DNA from 2 places in the Halomonas sp. McD50-4 genome. Region 1 is predicted to be linked to the other one. Evidence: predicted binding sites of a transcription regulator. Region 1 holds the regulator's gene; the other holds the start of a gene.
What was found. Region 1 encodes FliA, which starts transcription of late flagellar genes. Its sites were predicted from a motif close to CTAAAGTTNNNNNNNNNNCNGCCGATA; they were not measured.
Positions count from the first base shown of each region.

Region 1 (8,780 bases):
ATCAGCCAGCTGTTCGTCAATCCTCAGGTCATGATTCTAGCGGCGATGGTCATGGGGTTGCTCGGCCTGGTGCCCGGCATGCCCAATTTCGTATTCTTGGTCTTCACCGCGCTGCTGGGCGGCTTGGCGTGGTATCTGATGCGTCGCAAAGAGCAGACCTTGGTCAAAGAGGAGATCGCCACGGCGCCACCGCCTCTTCAAGAGACGCCAGAAGCCAGTTGGGAAGACGTACAGCTGGTTGACACGCTGGGTCTGGAAGTGGGCCACCGTTTGATTCCGCTGGTAGATTCGCGGCAAAAAGGGGAGTTGCTGGGGCGCATTAAAAGCGTCCGTAAGAAATTCGCCCAGGAGGTGGGCTTTTTGCCCCCGGTGGTACACATTCGCGATAACTTAGAACTGCCGCCCAATACCTACGTGCTTTCCATGAAAGGCGCCGAAATCGGCCGTGCCGACGCGCAGCCCGGCAAATGGCTGGCCATCGACCCCGGCCAAGTGTCCGGTGAGCTACAAGGCACGCCAACGCAAGACCCAGCCTTTGGACTGCCTGCGGTATGGATCGATGGCAACCAGCGCGAGCACGCTCAGGTCTACGGCTATACGGTCGTGGATGCCAGCACGGTGATCGCCACCCATCTGAACCATCTGCTGCACCGTCACTCTCCCGAGATGCTGGGGCGGCAAGAAGTGCAAAAGCTGCTGGACAAACTGGGCGAAGACCAAAAATCGCTGGTCGAAGAGGTGGTGCCCAAAGCGATCTCTCTGACCGTGTTGCAGCGAATTTTGCAGAACCTGCTGGATGAAGACGTCTCGATTCGCGATATGCGCACGGTGTTGGACACCTTGGCTGAGTATGCGGGACAACAGAAAGACCCCAATGAGCTGACCGCTCTGGTGCGTATCGCGCTGGGTCGCGCGATTACACAACAGTGGTTTGCTGGCCAGGAGACCCTGCACGTCATGGGACTGGACGCGCAGCTCGAACAAGTATTGATGCAGGCCATGAACGGTAACGGGGCCATGGAGCCGGGGCTGGCGGATACGTTGATGAATCAGGCACAGCAGGCGCTCGAGAAGCACGAAGGCAGTGGTGAAGCGCCCGTGCTGGTCGTTCAACACTCGTTGCGCGCGGTGCTATCGCGCTTCCTACGCCGCCGGATGCGCCACTTGGTGGTGATGTCCCAGGCAGAAATTCCCGACGACCGCACCCTGCGCGTGACCACCCTGGTCGGTGGCCGCTAAATTGGTAACAGGTGAACCATGAGCGTGAGACGTTTTGTCGGAGCCAATAGTCGCGATGTCATGCGCCAAGTGCGCGAAATACTGGGTGACGATGCCTTGATCGTCGCTAATCGCCGCACCGAAGGCGGCGTTGAAATTCTGGCCATGGCCGACGACGCGGTCGACCAGTTCGATCCGTCACCCGCAGAGCCTTCAGAAGTATCGCGAGACGCCCCGGCGCCCGCCGCGGCTTTCTCACTGCCGACACAGCCAGATCCGCTGGAGGCAATGAGCGAGCGCCTGCTCCGAGAAATGCAGGACATGCGCGAGCTGCTCTCTCGCCGTCAGCCGATGGTGGAGTCGCCGCGCGGCACTCAAACGACGTATGAATATCTGCTAGCCATGCTGGTGCGGGTGGGCTTTAGCGCCGAACTCAGCCATGAGGTGCTCGAAGCGCTGCCCGAGGAGTTATTGACCCAGGAAGGCGGCCATGACGCTGCCAGCGCTTGGCTGCGCGAACAGCTCATAGCGCGGCTGAAGGTGCTGGCGCACGAAGATCGCTTTTTCGATCAAACCGGCATCGTGGCGCTGGTAGGGCCTACTGGGGTCGGTAAAACCACGACCACGGCCAAACTGGCGGCGCGTTTCGTCATGCGCCATGGCACTCGTCCGGTGGCGCTCGTGACCACTGATAGCTTCCGCATCGGTGCCCACGAGCAGCTACGCATCTACGCCCGACTGTTGGATACGCCGATGTACGCGCTCGACGCAGAACAGCCTATCGACGAGCTGGTCGGCCGATTGCAAGGCAAACAGTGGGTCATCATCGATACCGTTGGGATGAGCCAACGAGATCAGCGCGTGATCGAGCAGATTGCGCACTTGCAGGGCGGACAGTCGACCGTACGGCTGGTGCTATTGCTCAATGCGGCCAGCCAGCCAGAGACCCTGGAAGAGGTGGTGTTGCGCTACCGTCAGGCAGCGCGGGCCGCAGGGGCCGAGCTCGACGACTGCATCATCACCAAGCAGGACGAGGCCGGGCGACTGGCGCCCGTTCTGGATATCGTAATGCGCCACGGCATGCGCGTACTGTTTGGATCACACGGCCAGCAGGTGCCGGAAGACATGGCCGTGGCCACGCCTTCTGGCCTGATCGACCAAGCGCTCTCGGCCAGTTCGAGCGCTTCGATGGATCAAGGCGGCCCGGCCAGCGCGCCGAGCCTGCCGCGCTGGTCGCGGGATGTGCTAGGCCAGGGGCGCCGGCTGACGTCGGTACTGACTCGGCTGCGCCAACGGGTCGCCGATTTTCACCGTTTGGAGGCCGCCTGGGACATCGCTGCGCTGCCCAGCGTGGTGCAGGATCAGCGTTTAGACACGCTGCTGGCTGGCGCGGAAGCGACCCACGATGCCATGGGCGTCGTATGGTCGCCCAGGCGCAACGAGCGCAACTGTGACTGGTCGATGCCGGACGTGGCGCTCGACGATCAAGGGGCATGGTTGGCACTGACGCGTTTGCAGCATCGCCAACCTGCTGGGTGGCAACCACGATTGGCGGGCTGCGCGGCAGACATCGCCGTTCATCTGCTGCCTACCCTGCCGGAGTCCGACGCGCTGGCATGGCTTAACGACCAGCGCTTGACCTGGGTCAGCGCCGTCAACGCCGGTCAGCGTGTACACTGCCAGGGCGAGCGTCATACCCTGCGCACGCTGTTTCAAGAGAGTACGCTCACCCACCGTGTTGCCATTCGTTTTCGTGGTCAACGCATGCAGCTGTCGACAGCCTACGTGGAGGCCCACGATGCCACCGGCAACGCGGTGCTGGCCTGGGTGGGCGACGTGTGCGATCCAGAAAGCAGCAAGCGTGTCGTGCGCCGCTACTGGCTAACTCCCGCGCGTCTAGGCAGCGACGTTGTATCGCTACTGGTCATTCAGTTACAGAGTGATGGGCTATCCGCGTTGACCAAGCGTGCCTGGCAGCAGCTAAAAGAGGCGGATGGCGGCGAGGTGAGCAGCGAGCTACGCCTGCTCATGGCCAGCGGCGCCGCCGCTGTAGCCAGTCACTTGGATTTGGCCGATGACGACGCGGTGCAAGCGTTGCGAGCCGACCTGTTGCGCCTGCTGGGCAGTCAGCGTAAACGCCGCGATACGGCGCTACTCGACGCCTTGGTGCACGTGTTGATGGCACGCGATGCCATTCGCCAGCTCGGTAGCGTCAGTCGCGAGGACCTGATATGAGCGGCCAGGATCAAGCGGCGGGCCTGCGGAAATGGGCCGATCTACAGCGTCAGCAGCGAGCCGCACAGGACGAACCACAAGATACCCATGCGTCCGCCGCTCCTGCCTCGCCGGTCAGTACTGAAGAGGCGGCGGTGCATACCCAAGACGCTCTGGCGCCCACTGTCGCTGCCGCCACTGAACCGGCGACGGTGACGCCACCGCGCCCTCAGAAACCGCTGGTGGTGATAGGGCTACCGCATACCGGCGCCGCACAAGTCGATAAAGTGCGTGGACGTTTGGGGCAGTGGTCGGCGTTGGGGCGTCAGTGGGCGGGCGACCCGCAGGATTGGCAGATTCAGGTCGTCATGGCCGATACGCCGTCGCTGGCCATGCTGGCGAAGGAGCATGCACGATGGGCGCTATGGGTCACTAGCGATGCCGATGGCTTTGCCAGCATGTACCGTGTGCTTCGAAAAGTGCGAGAGCATGGCGGTCCGCGACGCCTGCTGGCACTCCATGAACCGCACCTGCCGCGTCAGGGGCTGCTGGAGAACTTGCGTGACGCCGCCGCTTACTATTTGGATATCGAGCTTTTGTTGCTTGCACGTTGAGACAGATGATCGGCTTGCTGTCGTTAGCGACCTACGCCGAATAGAGGGCCCGCGTATGAGGCTATTTGCCCGACAGACGTTGATAAAAGCCGTAAAGTTGTTAACAGTGAAAAGGGTGAGCCCCTACGCAGCGATGCTGGCAACCATCATGTGGGTCGTTAGCGTCGAGGCGGCAACGGGTAGCTGGAGCCGAGACGTGCCTGGCGTGTTGGTCGCCATGAGCGACCGCACCAGTCAGAGCCAGGCCATTTCGCCACCAGCAGGCATCCCGCTGGGAGGAGCGACGCTAACGCGCGTGCAGTGGCGGTTCGAAACCCCACCGAGTCACCCCGTCAACGCTTGGTTGTGTCACCCTGAGCGCTGCGTGGCACTGTCGGGCATGCGCGGCAGTACCACTGCGCTGGAAGGCATGTTGGCAAATGCGCCGCTGCACTTTCGGTTTGCACTGTCGCCGGGCCAGCGGCCAGTGAGGGTGCAGGGGCTACAGGTGATAGTGAATTATCGGTAAAGGCCGTTCAGCCGCGAGGCACGAGGATGTATACAGCACAAGGCAGGATCAAACAAAGTGAGCTGTTGACCCAATACATGCCACTGGTGCGACGTCAGGCCTTAACGCTGCAGGTAAGATTGCCCGCAAGTATTGAGCTAGATGATCTGATCCAGGCAGGCATGGTGGGGCTATTAGAGGCGCTGGGACGCTTCGATGCTGCCCAGGGTGCCACGTTCGCGACGTTCGCCAGCCAGCGGATTCGCGGTGCCATGATGGACGAGCTGCGCACTCGCGACTGGCTGCCGCGCAGCGTACGTCGTTCGGCGCGGGCAGTGGACGATGCGGTACGCCGCTTGGAGCAGCAGTTGGGCCGCCCCCCTGAAGAGGGTGAAATTGCCCGCGAGCTGGAGATGCCCCTGAGCGAGTACCAGCAGCTGTTGAATGACACCAACAGTGGTCAACTGCTGCCGTTCGAAGAGCTGGTCGCCGATGGCGGTGAGCCGGCGGGTGACGATGCCCAGCATCGGCCGTTTGACCAATTGCTTGATGAGCAGCAGCGACACACCTTGATCGAGGCCATCGAGGCATTACCCGAGCGTGAAAAGCTGCTGATGGCGCTCTATTACCAAGAAGAGATGAACCTTAAAGAGGTCGGCGCGGTGCTGGGCGTCACCGAATCGCGGGTCTCCCAGCTACACAGTCAGGCGGTGAGCCGTCTGCGCGCGCGTTTACGCGATCACGATGAATCCTAATACCCACTCACCCTACTCGGCGAGGAGCCGTTGATGAACCCATCTACGTTGATCGGTATCTTTGCCAGCATGTTGCTGCTGGTAAGCGTGCTGTTCTTTACTGCAGAGTCGCCCGAAAGTTTTATCAATGTGCCGGGACTGGCCATCGTCATCACCGGTACGCTGGCGGCGACCTTCATCAGCTATCCGTTGAAAGAAGTGCTGCGAGTGGTGCGTTTGGTGGGCTTGGTGTTCCGCCGTGAGAATACCTATGTGCGGGACGACATCAACGAGCTGGTGTCCATGTCGCGGCTCTGGTTCAAAGGTGACGTGCGGGCCGTCGAACGGGAGCTCGAGCACACCCGCAACCCGTTTCTACGAACCGGTATTCAACTTGTGATCGCCAATACCAAAGAGGATGAGATTTTCGACATGCTGCGCTGGCGTATCGCCCGCTTGAAAGCCCGCGAACACGCCGAAGCGCAAATTTTTCGCACCATGGCGACCTACGCGCCCGCTTTCGGCATGATCGGCACGTTAGTGGGGCTGGTCAACATGCTCGAAGTCATGGATGCCGGAGACCTTCAGGTCATCGGCCCCCGCATGGCGGTAGCACTGCTGACCACCTTCTACGGTATCTTGCTGGCCAACCTCGTGTTCAAGCCCATTGCCGTCAAGCTGGAGCGGCGCACCGAGGAGCGGTTGATTACCATGAACATGGTGCTCGAAGGGATTTCATTGATCACCAAGCGCCGCTTGCCATCGTTCATTGAAGAGACGCTCAACTCCTTCGTAGCGAACTACCACGATGAGATCCGGGACGCCAACGTCAAACCCCGCCCCGACGTTGGCTCCGCATTGAAAGGGTAGCGCCATGCTTGACCGCGACTCACGGCATGCCCTGGAGCTGCCCGCTGCAGTGGGTGAGAGTGACGAGAGCTGGCTAACCAGCTACTTGGACGTACTCACACTGCTCATCACGCTGTTCGTTCTGCTGCTAGCCTTGGCGCCGCCGAGCGGCGGCGAAGGGCAGAGCCACGAGGCCCTGAGCGTCGCCAGCGCCGTGACCTCACTGCCGCTCGCTAGCTTGGCCACGGGTATTCAGCCACGCCATGAAGGGTTGCAACCTCATATGGCGGGACTCGACATTCCCGGTGTAAGCGTCTCGCAAGGTCAAGAGGGCGTGACGCTGCGCATCGACGACAGCCTTTTGTTTCCCAGCGGCAACGATGTGCTAACGCCCCAAGGGCAAGATGTGTTAGAACGACTCTCTTCCGTGCTGGCGACTTTCGATGGGCAAATCTCCGTTGAAGGTCATACCGATAACGTGCCTATCTCGACGCCGAGGTTTCCATCGAACTGGGAGCTCTCAGTAGGCCGTGCCATTGCGGTCGTGCGCCAATTAGAGCGGCAAGGCATTGCCATTTCACGTATGCGGGCGGTCGGTTATGCCGACACCCAACCCATGGAAAGTAACGCTACCTCGGAAGGGCGAGCAGCCAACCGGCGCGTTGAACTGCTGCTGAGGCAGCAGGTCGAGGGGTAAAGCACTATCTCGAGGCTATCTGCGTGTCGAAGCATCACTCGCTACTACAATCGTTTGGCGCCGTCATGGTGCTCGACGGTGAGAGTCGGCGCATTCAGGCGGTCAGTCGCAACCTAACCAAACTGCTGGGATTGGCAGACACCGAGCTCCGTGCGATTTCCCCCGCCACCGTGCTGGGCAAGCGGTTGAGCCAGCGATTGCGCCAAGAGCTGCATGGACGCCAGCGGTTAGCGAGCCCGCTGGCCTTCCGTCGGCTACATGACACTACGCGCCTGCAGGTTCACGCTTATCGCACGCATCGCCACGTGGTGGTCGAAATCGAGCCCCTCAGCCCGCTGGGCAAACGACGCCTGCTGGGGACCGTCAACGAGCGCTTGATGCGTCTAGCCGAAGCGACCCATCAAGAAGAACTGCTGGATTATTTAGTGACCGCCGTGCAACAGCTCACCGGTCATGATCGCGTCTCGGTCTGTCATTTCGACAGCGATTGGCACGGGCTGATCGTCGCCGAAGCGCAAGGCGGGCACCTGCCTGCGCTGCTGGGCCAACGCTTTCCTGCCAGTGACTTTCCGATCACGCTGCGCCGCACCTACGAGCGCCATCCGATCCGTTTGATTCATGACGCCAGCGCCCATGCAGAACCGCCGCTGCCGTGTACGCCAGAGGGCGAGAGCGTCGATTTGCGCCACTGCTTTTTACGTGCCCCCGCGCCGGAGCGTCAGCGCTACTTGCAACGGTTGGGCGTACGCGGTGCGATGAGCCTGGCCATGCAGGGCGACACCGGGCTGTGGGGCTTGCTGTTCTGCCACTCGGCAGCGCCTCATCCGGTGTCGCCGCCAGTCCGCGATGCCGTTCGCACCCTCGTCCAGATGGCGACCCAGCGGCTTTTGCTACTCAGGGCTCGACAAGAGGCCCGCTATCTTCAGCGCGTACAAGATAGTTTGGTGCTCTCGACGAATGCCCGTGTCGAGCCGCAAAGCCCCATCGAGTTGTTGTCAGCCCAAGCGGAGACATGGTGCTCGCTGTTTCGCGCCCACGGTGTTGCACTGTGGCTGAAAGGCAGCGTTTACGCGGACGGTCATACGCCCGACGCCGCAGTCGTCGCTCAGTTCGTCAAACGGCTCGACAAAGCGCATCGACACAGCGGGCCTTGGTGTACCCGTGGCGTGGCCAGCGAGCCCTTGACCGAATCCCTGAACATGCCAGACCAATGTGGCATTCTGGCCGTGCCGCTGCCCATGAGCGTGGCTCAGCGCGGCTGGCTGATCTTCTTTCGCCCCGAGCAGGTAGAAACGCTTTACTGGGCGATGCAACCGACCTCGGCACCGCTACCCCCGGTGATGGTGGCGCCGTCGGCGGCCTGGTGCGAAGAGGTAGTGGGCAAAAGCGAGGCGTGGCAGCGCGTCGAGCGCCTGGCGGTGATGGACCTGGGAGAAGACCTGACGCTGGCGATCTCCGCTTACGAGATCAGCACGCTGAACATGCATTTAGAGCGTGAGCGTAAGGCGCTTGCCGCTGCTAATCAGCGCTTGGAGCAGCTCGCCCACTTCGATCCGCTCACCCAGGTGTGGAACCGCTACCGTATCGAACAGGCCATCGATGCCGAACTGGTCGCGGCCAAACGGTACGGCGCTGCCTTTGCGCTGCTGCTATTCGATGTGGATCACTTCAAGCAGATCAACGATACCCACGGACACAGCGTGGGCGACGACGTGCTGGTATCGCTGGCGCGCCTGGTGGAAACCTCGCTACGTGGCTGTGACCACCTGGGCCGCTGGGGCGGCGAAGAGTTCGTGGTGCTCGCCACGCACTCGGACATGGACGCCGCGGTCGGCTTGGCTGAGCGGCTGCGTAGCCTGGTGGCGACACTGCACGTCAGCGGTCTGGATCAGCCCATCACGGTGAGCATCGGTGTCGCCATTTGGCAGCCCGGCGATAGCTGTAAAACGTTGATGGCCCGGGCCGAC
Region 1 covers NZ_JAKRFG010000011.1:100,424-109,203, reverse strand. Annotated here, with positions in the region: gene flhA (flagellar biosynthesis protein FlhA) at 1-1,239, shown strand, start outside; gene flhF (flagellar biosynthesis protein FlhF) at 1,258-3,453, shown strand; gene MHM85_RS13855 (hypothetical protein) at 3,450-4,046, shown strand; gene MHM85_RS13850 (flagellar protein FlhE) at 4,162-4,554, shown strand; gene MHM85_RS13845 (RNA polymerase sigma factor FliA) at 4,581-5,288, shown strand; gene MHM85_RS13840 (MotA/TolQ/ExbB proton channel family protein) at 5,322-6,137, shown strand; gene MHM85_RS13835 (OmpA family protein) at 6,142-6,813, shown strand; gene MHM85_RS13830 (sensor domain-containing diguanylate cyclase) at 6,837-8,780, shown strand, end outside.

Region 2 (7,847 bases), on a different contig from region 1:
GACCAGAATATCCACCCCTTCGATCAAGCGCTCTTTTTGCGGCGCGGTATCCACACCGCCGTACGCGGCCATTGAGGTGAGCGGGGTATGCTTGGCGTATTGCGCCACGCTGGCGTCCACCTGAACCGCCAGCTCGCGAGTGGGTACAAGGATGAGTGCGCGAATGCGTTTACCGCGCAGCGGTTCTGCGGCTTTGCTGAACTGTTCCAGCAGCGGCAACACAAAAGCCGCGGTTTTGCCCGTGCCGGTTTGTGCGGTGGCGATTAAATCTTTGCCCGACAGAATGGCAGGAATCGCTTGTTCTTGGATGGGCGTTGGCGTTTGGTAACCGAGTTCAGTAATCGCCTGAACGAGCGGGCGGGACAAGCCTAGGGTTGAAAAGGGCATGAGAAGCTCTGACAGAGTGGCGTATGGGGTGTCGAAAATAAAAAAAGTGGTGCAGCATAGCGTAAAATCAGCCGTTCGACGCTCGAATACGCGTTTATTTCCACTCCACCTTTGCCCGTGCCTCCATCCCAACCAGGTATAATCCTGTCATGACGCTAAACGCACATGCATGTGGGTCGTTTTGCATCCATTCCGAATGAACAGAGTCGTGGTCGATGATTAACACCAAAATTTACAAGGCGGTGTACGAGCTCGCCGAAAAGCTGATGAAGGCGGCTGCCAAAGATGACCGCGCCACGTTTGAAGCGCTGTATGCCGAGCTTGAGGCGATCTGCACCGAGCACGAGAACACCGAGAAAGACCACCCGGAGCAGTGGGAGACTCTGGCCGACTTCACCGAAGAGCTAGAGGACGCGCTGCCCATCTACCAAAAAGCGCTGGATAAAGCGGTCGTGAAGCAGTCGAACGATCATATCGCTTCGATTGGGCTTTCCATGGCGGCGCTGCACGTGGAGCTGGGCGACAACCAGGCGGCCATTGAACGCTTGCAGCAGGCCCAGGCCAGCGCCCAAACGATCGAAGATAACGAGCTGAAAGCAGAAATCGATGACCTGCTGGCCACGCTCACCCACGCCTAGGACCCCATTTTGACCAATAACGATATTTTTCGCCGTATTCGCTACACCTTCGACTTAAAAGATAACACCATCGTCAAGATCTTCGCCCTGGCGGACGTGAACGTGACCCAGGAGCAGGTGACGGCATGGCTGAAAAAAGATGAAGACGACGCCTTCGTGACCATGAAGAACAAAGAGCTAGCGGCGTTTTTGAACGGTTTCATCAGCTTCAAGCGGGGCAAGCGCGAAGGCCCACCGCCTGCCCCGGAAGCGCAGTTGAACAACAACATGGTGTTCCAGAAACTGCGCATCGCGCTGAACATGAAGGCGGAGGATATTTTAGAGGTGTTCGATCAGATGGGCCTGCCGCTTAGCCCTCACGAACTCAGCGCGTTTTTCCGCAAGCCCAGCCACAAGAATTACCGCGAGTGCAAAGACCAAATGCTGCGTAATTTCTTGATGGGCGTCCAGCGGCAGCTTCGCCCCAACGATAACGGTTAAGCTAGGCGCTCGCGCTTCACACATACGAAGATCGCATTGCCTGAGACGTTATCCCAGGGCGTGATGGTCTGGTAATCGTGCTCGAACACGTGCACCTCGAAGGTAGGCTCCAGCAGGGCGATGAGTTCGCTAAAACTGACGGCCACCATGGGGTGCTCGTCATGCCACACTTGCGTTGTCTCCGCCGTGGTTTTTTCGATGCTCAGCCGCAGCGACTGCCGCTCCCCCTGGCCGCTGTAGTGCCATCCCGAGCGGAAAGAGAACGTCTCCTCCGCCTGCTGGGCCGTGTGCTTGACGAACAGCTCGTTATCGATTCGCTGTTTATCCACCGCGTTGAAGCAGAACACGCCGCCCTCGTTCAAGGCGCGGTGAGCGCTGGCGATGCAGTCGCCGAGCTTGCCCAGGCCATCGTTGTAGTGGATGGAGTAGAGAAAGCAGGTGATGAGGTCCAGCGGCTCATCGACCTCGAAGCGGCTCATGTCCTGCAGTGAGAAGCTTGCCTCTGGGCAGCGTTGGGCGGCGATATCCAACATCGGCTGGTTGATGTCCAAGCCACTGCTGGTGAAGCCAGCATCCAGAAAATGACGCACGTGGGGGCCGGTGCCGCAGGCGACATCCAGATGGCGTTTGCCTTCGTTGCCAAAAATCTGATGCAGACGACGAATGGCGTTGCTCTGGGCCTGGTAGTCGATGTCGACGCACATCAAATCGTAGTAGCCAGACAGGTCGGTGTAGAGCGCGTTGACGGACATAGTGGCCTAATGGTGAGGGCTGACATAAATGAGGAGGCGCATAGTAAACGAGCGGTTGGGGTTTGAGAAGGCGTAGGAGTGGCTTGGCCAAGCGGCGATCAAGTTTGCACTCTTTCACAGTTTGGCTAGCGCTTTAGGGTTAATGTGATTAAAGAAATCGTGTGATGGTCCGATAACTACTAAAGTCGCACGACACATTCGATTGCCATACGAGGCTGCCATGCCAAAACCCTTTGCTCTCATTCTCTCTGCGTTGCTCCTGGCGATGACTTCTTATGTGCAGGCGTCTACCACCGAGGCGGCGGAAGCGGCCGCGCTCGCTTGGCTGGAAGCGATCGATCAAGGTGAATATGAGCAGGCTTGGGAAAAGTCGTCACCGCTGTTGAAGACGCCGCTTTCCCCCACCATGCTGCAGCGCGTGGTGACGCTGGCCCGCAACGATTTGGGCAGCGTCGAGTCGCGGCGGCGCATCCGCATGTCGCAGTACACCTCGATGCCTGGGGCGCCGCGCAACGACTACAAAGAGTTCGCTTTTCAAACCCAGTTCACGAACAACCAGCGCGTGGTCGAAGTCGTCACGCCACATCTGGAAGAGGGCACGTGGCGAGTGAGCGGCTACTACGTGCAGTAACGTGATTCGATCGCCCATCAATAGCCGCCAACGTTGGCGGCTATTGTGTTTTCTACACGATCAGCCCCGCCAGCGCCTGCATCCCCAGCACCAACAGAAGCACCACACTGCCCAGCGCTAGGCTGGTCTTCAGCGCGTGGCGTTTCCACATGCTTTCCACTCGGTGCCCAAAACGATGTACCAGCCACGCCAGGCCATAGTAGCGCAGCCCGCGAGCCATCAGTGCTGCCAGGGCGAACAGCACGATCGGGTAGCCCGAGAGCCCAGCGGTAATCATCGCCACCTGGAACGGAATCGGCAAAATGCCAATCGCTAAAATGGCGGCAAAGCCGTATTGGTCGAAAAAGCTCTGAAACGCCTGATAGCTTTGCTGCATTCCCATGAAGTCGATGAACCAAGTGCCGACGGACTGGTACAACACCATGCCCACGCCGTAACCGACGATGGACGCCGCTAAACAGCCCAGCGTGGTGGCGGTGGCCATTGCCCAAATGCGTTGACGATTCACCGCCATGAGCGGAATCAGCACGAGTTCGATGGGAATCGGCAAAATGATGGTCTCTAGGAAAGAGAGCGTGGCGAGCAGCCACAGCATGTTTTTCGAGCCGTTGATACGCTCGAACCACTGCTTGGTTCGCGTGGAAGTGAAGGCCATGGGTCGAGTCGCTATACGGAAGGGTTGATGCGGCGATAAATCGCCGTGAGGAGGCTATACACGCCGAATGCGAACAGCCCGATGGCAACGAACGCAAGCAGCCACTGGCCGAAGGCTTGGTGTCTCAGCGTGCTCAAGGCTTCCGCCGTGCCGCCTGCTTGGCTAGGATTGTATTGGTACGCCGCGATGATAAATAGGCTGCCCACGATCACAAAGACGAGACCCCGCACCGCCAAGCCAAAGCGACAGACGGGGTATGCCCAACGCTGCACGTGAGTGGGCATGGAGAAGTGGCGGTCGAATTTGGCTTTCCACCCTTTAATGGCATGGGCAATGCCTGCGCCAATCAAGACTGCGCCTACCGCAGCGACCAGCCAGCGACCTAATGGCTGCTGCATCAGCCAGCCAGCGGCATCCTGTGAGCCGCTGCCAGAGCCACCGGATGCACCCAAGCTGACGATCAACTGAGCCGCAAAAAAAGCCAGCAGCGTGTGCGTCACGGCACTGACCAGCAATCCCGCGCGGATCGCCAACCCTTTGGGTTGACTGCCATGGCCGTCGGTGTCTTGAAGCGCTTGCAGTGTGCGCCAAGTGGCGTAGCCCACTAGCCCAAGGGCAATGATACCCAGCATTACTTTGCCGAATGGGGCGGCCAATACGCTCTCTAGTGCGCCACGACTGCCTTCGGTTTGGCCGCCCTGGCCTAACGCGGCGAGCGCGGCTAAGCCGCCTACCAGTAAATACACGATCCCCCGCGAGGCGTAGCCCAAGCGGGCGAACAGTTTCACCGCATCCCGATGTGTCGGGGGTTGACTGGCCATGGTGTCCTCCTGACTTGAATGGCGTTGCCGATCCTTTCGGCGGCCCATACTGTGCATGGAAAAGGGTATTGTCCAGCGTAGACCATGCGGCGGGCAGCGTTAGGGCATGGCGGTACTTTTATAGAGAGCACCGCTCAAAAGTGCCATAGTGGTTCTGGGAAGTAGTCAGTAAGCGTCTTCATGTGTCATGGATCGAACCCTATGAGCGATCACCACATCGTTTTTATTCCAGCAGACCCGCATTACCTGCCCGCGGAGGAGCAGGTATCCCGTGCTAAGGAGACGTTATGGCAATGGATGCCGGAAGCCGAATCGCTTGCCGCCGCCGTGTCTGAATACGTGCAGTTTCATGACTGCGGCAGTAATTTTGAGTACGTTCGTTGTCACCTGTGTGGGCAGGAGCTGACCCTTCCCCAGTGGCATCTTCTGATGGATCAAGATTACGATTTAGTGCGCGGGTTTGGGCTAATGCCGCAAACGCTTCCATGCTGTGGAAGTGTGACCAGCGTGAACCAACTCGACTACTCCTTTATGCAAGGGTTTTCACGCTTTTCTCTCACGGCGATTAACCCCAGAACGGGCGCGGTGAGCCCCCAGCAAGCGGAGCTATTAGAGCAACGGTTGGGTCATCGTCTTCTGGTGATTTATCGCCATGTTTAGTGGGGAAGAGCAGCGGTCAAGACGAGGGTGGACGGATAGGTGAACATGAATAGAGCACAGCCTATTTTCTGGCGTGACGAGCGTATGCCCCACGTCGAACTGCGCAAGATTCAGGATGCGCGGCAGGTATGTTATGCCCCTCACAGCCATGCGCATTGGTCGCTGGGGGCCGTGACCGCCGGGGTCAGTACGTTTCGTTATCGCGATGCCTCACATCAGATTCGTGCCGGTGACCTGGTCATGATGAACCCTCACTGGGTGCATGCCTGTAACCCCATCGCCAACCAGCCTTGGGCGTACCTCATGCTGTATGTGGATGCTCGCTGGATGAGCGAGTTGCGCTATGGGCTTGGCCTACTACCTGCGCCAGAGTGGCAAGACATTGCGACTGCGGTCATCCGCCGGCCGAGTCTCTTCCACTCGTTTTGCGAGATGGCCGGCGGTTTGTTGGATGAGCACGTCGCGATCGAGCGCAAGCGGCAGGCAGTCACCGCCTATCTCACTACGCTGATGAGCGAACTGGCGGAGGAGCCACCTCTGGCACCCGCGCCGACGCCTGAACTGCTGGCCCAAGTGGCAGACTATTTGCGCACGCACTGCGCCCGCGATATTTCGCTGGAAGAGTTATCCCAGCAAACGGGGTACAGCACGGGGCATTTGATTCGCGCGTTCAAGCAGCACTACGGCCTGACGCCCCATGCCTATTTGATCGATCAGCGTATTCAGTTAGGGCAGGCGGTGCTGAGGCAGGGTCAGCCCATCGTCGAGGCGGCGCTCACGGCAGGGTTCAACGATCAGCCTCATTTTCAGCGAACCTTCAAGCGGCTGGTCGCAGCGACGCCCCACCAATACCGTGCGCCGTCATTCAAGAAGTAGAAATAGCGCGCTCCCTGCCAAGCCGACCGCCAAGCAGCGGTTGATCGTCAGGAGCACGATAGGCCGTTGCAGGTAACGTTTGAGAAACGCCCCCGCGTACACCCAGCTGGCCAGCGACAGCCAGCAGATCGGTAGATAAAGCGCGGCGAATAGGCCAATCAAGTAAGGATCGTTGCCGTTGGTATACGCGCCAATGCCTGCCGCCGAGGCTAGCCACGCTTTGGGGTTGAGCCACTGCATGGCCGCGCCGGTGATAAAGCCGGGGGCTTTGTGGGGGTCGTGCTCGCTCACTCGTCCATCGTGCTGACATAAACGTACGCTGAGGTAGAGTAAGAACACGATACCGGCCCACCGTAGCGCCTCCTCTAGCCAGGGCGTGACATGCAGCAGCGAATAGAGCCCCACGCCAATGCCCAGAAACAGCGCAAGGAACCCAAGCGTCGCTCCGGTCACGAAGATGAGCCCTTTATGAAGGGGGTAGTGGGTACCGCTGCTCAAGCAAACGATATTGACCGGCCCCGGTGAAATGGACGCCGCCAGGGCAAAGGCCGACATGGGTAGCAGTAGCGATGTGCTCATGATGATCCTCCAGAAGGGAGGTGATAGTGTGCAAGCGGGGCGCGATCTGGGTATTGCACAAAATTGATATGTGACGTGCGCAAGATTCGGGTGGGGTTGGGCGTGCTCGCTGGTTATGCTTGGGTCACGATAGGTGGTTCGCAACGATGCCTGAGAGACCGACGCGATGAACGACTATGCCCGAATAGAAAAAGCCATGGCCTTTATGGTGGCCAACGCCACCCAGCAGCCGAGTTTGGAGACGGTGGCGGCGCAGGTGCATTTGAGCGCGTTCCATTTTCAGCGGCTGTTTTGCCGCTATGCAGGCGTTAGTCCCAAGCGCTTTTTGCAGGCGCTGACGCTGGCGCGGGGAAAGCAGCTGATTGCTTCGGCCCAGAGTCTTAGCGACACCGCTCATGCGCTGGGCCTGAGTGGGGGCTCGCGGCTGTACGACCATTTTGTGACGCTCGAAGCGGTGACACCCGGCGAGTTCAAGCGCCAAGGGGAGGGTGTGGAGATCGTTTATGGCATTCATCCCACGCCGTTTGGCGAGGTGTTGGTGGCAGCGACGCCAAGGGGTATTTGCCGAATGGGGTTTCTGGCCGCCACGTCCGAGGCAGGGATGCTGGCTCAGCTCGCCGCTGAGTGGCCGCGCAGTACGGTGCGCCACCAGCCAGAGGCGACCCGCTATGCCGTCGATGCGCTGTTCGAGCCAGGGAAAACGGCTGCGCCGGGGGCGCTGTCGCTACACGTACGCGGCACCAATTTCCAACTCAACGTATGGCGCGCGCTGCTGCTAATTCCCAACGGACGGCTCGCCAGCTATTCGCACATTGCCCAGTCGCTAGGCGCGCCAACAGCATCTCGGGCGGTGGGGAATGCGGTGGGCGCGAATCCGGTGGCGCTGTGGATTCCCTGCCACCGGGTGATTCAGCAAAGCGGCGCGCTGGGTGGCTACCGCTGGGGGCTGGAGGTAAAACGCAACGTGCAGGCCTGGGAAGCGGCTCGGCAGCTAGAGCCGCAAGAGAGCGTTCAGAGCTAACCCACGCCTGGTGGCTAAAATCTAGTGGCCAAACACGGACCAGCCGGTGCGTTGTACGAACATCTCCAGCGCCCGTGCGCCTAGCAGACTGTTACCGAAGCGATCCAGCCCCGGCGACCACACCGCCAGCGATCCACGCCCTGGGGCAATGGCCAGAATGCCGCCGCCCACGCCGCTCTTGCCCGGTAAGCCTACGCGGAAAGCAAACTCCCCCGAGGCGTCGTAGTGGCCGCACATCATCATCAGCGAATTGATCCGCCTCGCACGCTGGGGCGACACCACCCGCAAATTGCTGGGCCGGTTGACCCCGTCGGAGGCCAGGAAGAGTCCAGCGTGGGCTAGCTGGT
Region 2 covers NZ_JAKRFG010000008.1:29,160-37,006, reverse strand. Annotated here, with positions in the region: gene MHM85_RS11080 (DEAD/DEAH box helicase) at 1-387, opposite strand, end outside; gene MHM85_RS11075 (tetratricopeptide repeat protein) at 603-1,025, shown strand; gene MHM85_RS11070 (DUF1456 family protein) at 1,035-1,505, shown strand; gene MHM85_RS11065 (class I SAM-dependent methyltransferase) at 1,502-2,257, opposite strand; gene MHM85_RS11060 (DUF4019 domain-containing protein) at 2,478-2,888, shown strand; gene MHM85_RS11055 (VTT domain-containing protein) at 2,941-3,543, opposite strand; gene MHM85_RS11050 (DUF1206 domain-containing protein) at 3,555-4,364, opposite strand; gene MHM85_RS11045 (hypothetical protein) at 4,566-5,024, shown strand; gene MHM85_RS11040 (AraC family transcriptional regulator) at 5,070-5,900, shown strand; gene MHM85_RS11035 (LysE family translocator) at 5,886-6,479, opposite strand; gene MHM85_RS11030 (methylated-DNA--[protein]-cysteine S-methyltransferase) at 6,646-7,500, shown strand; gene MHM85_RS11025 (glutaminase) at 7,522-7,847, opposite strand, start outside.
Region 2: the regulator FliA is predicted to act here: its motif matches at 2,406-2,432, upstream of MHM85_RS11060 (DUF4019 domain-containing protein).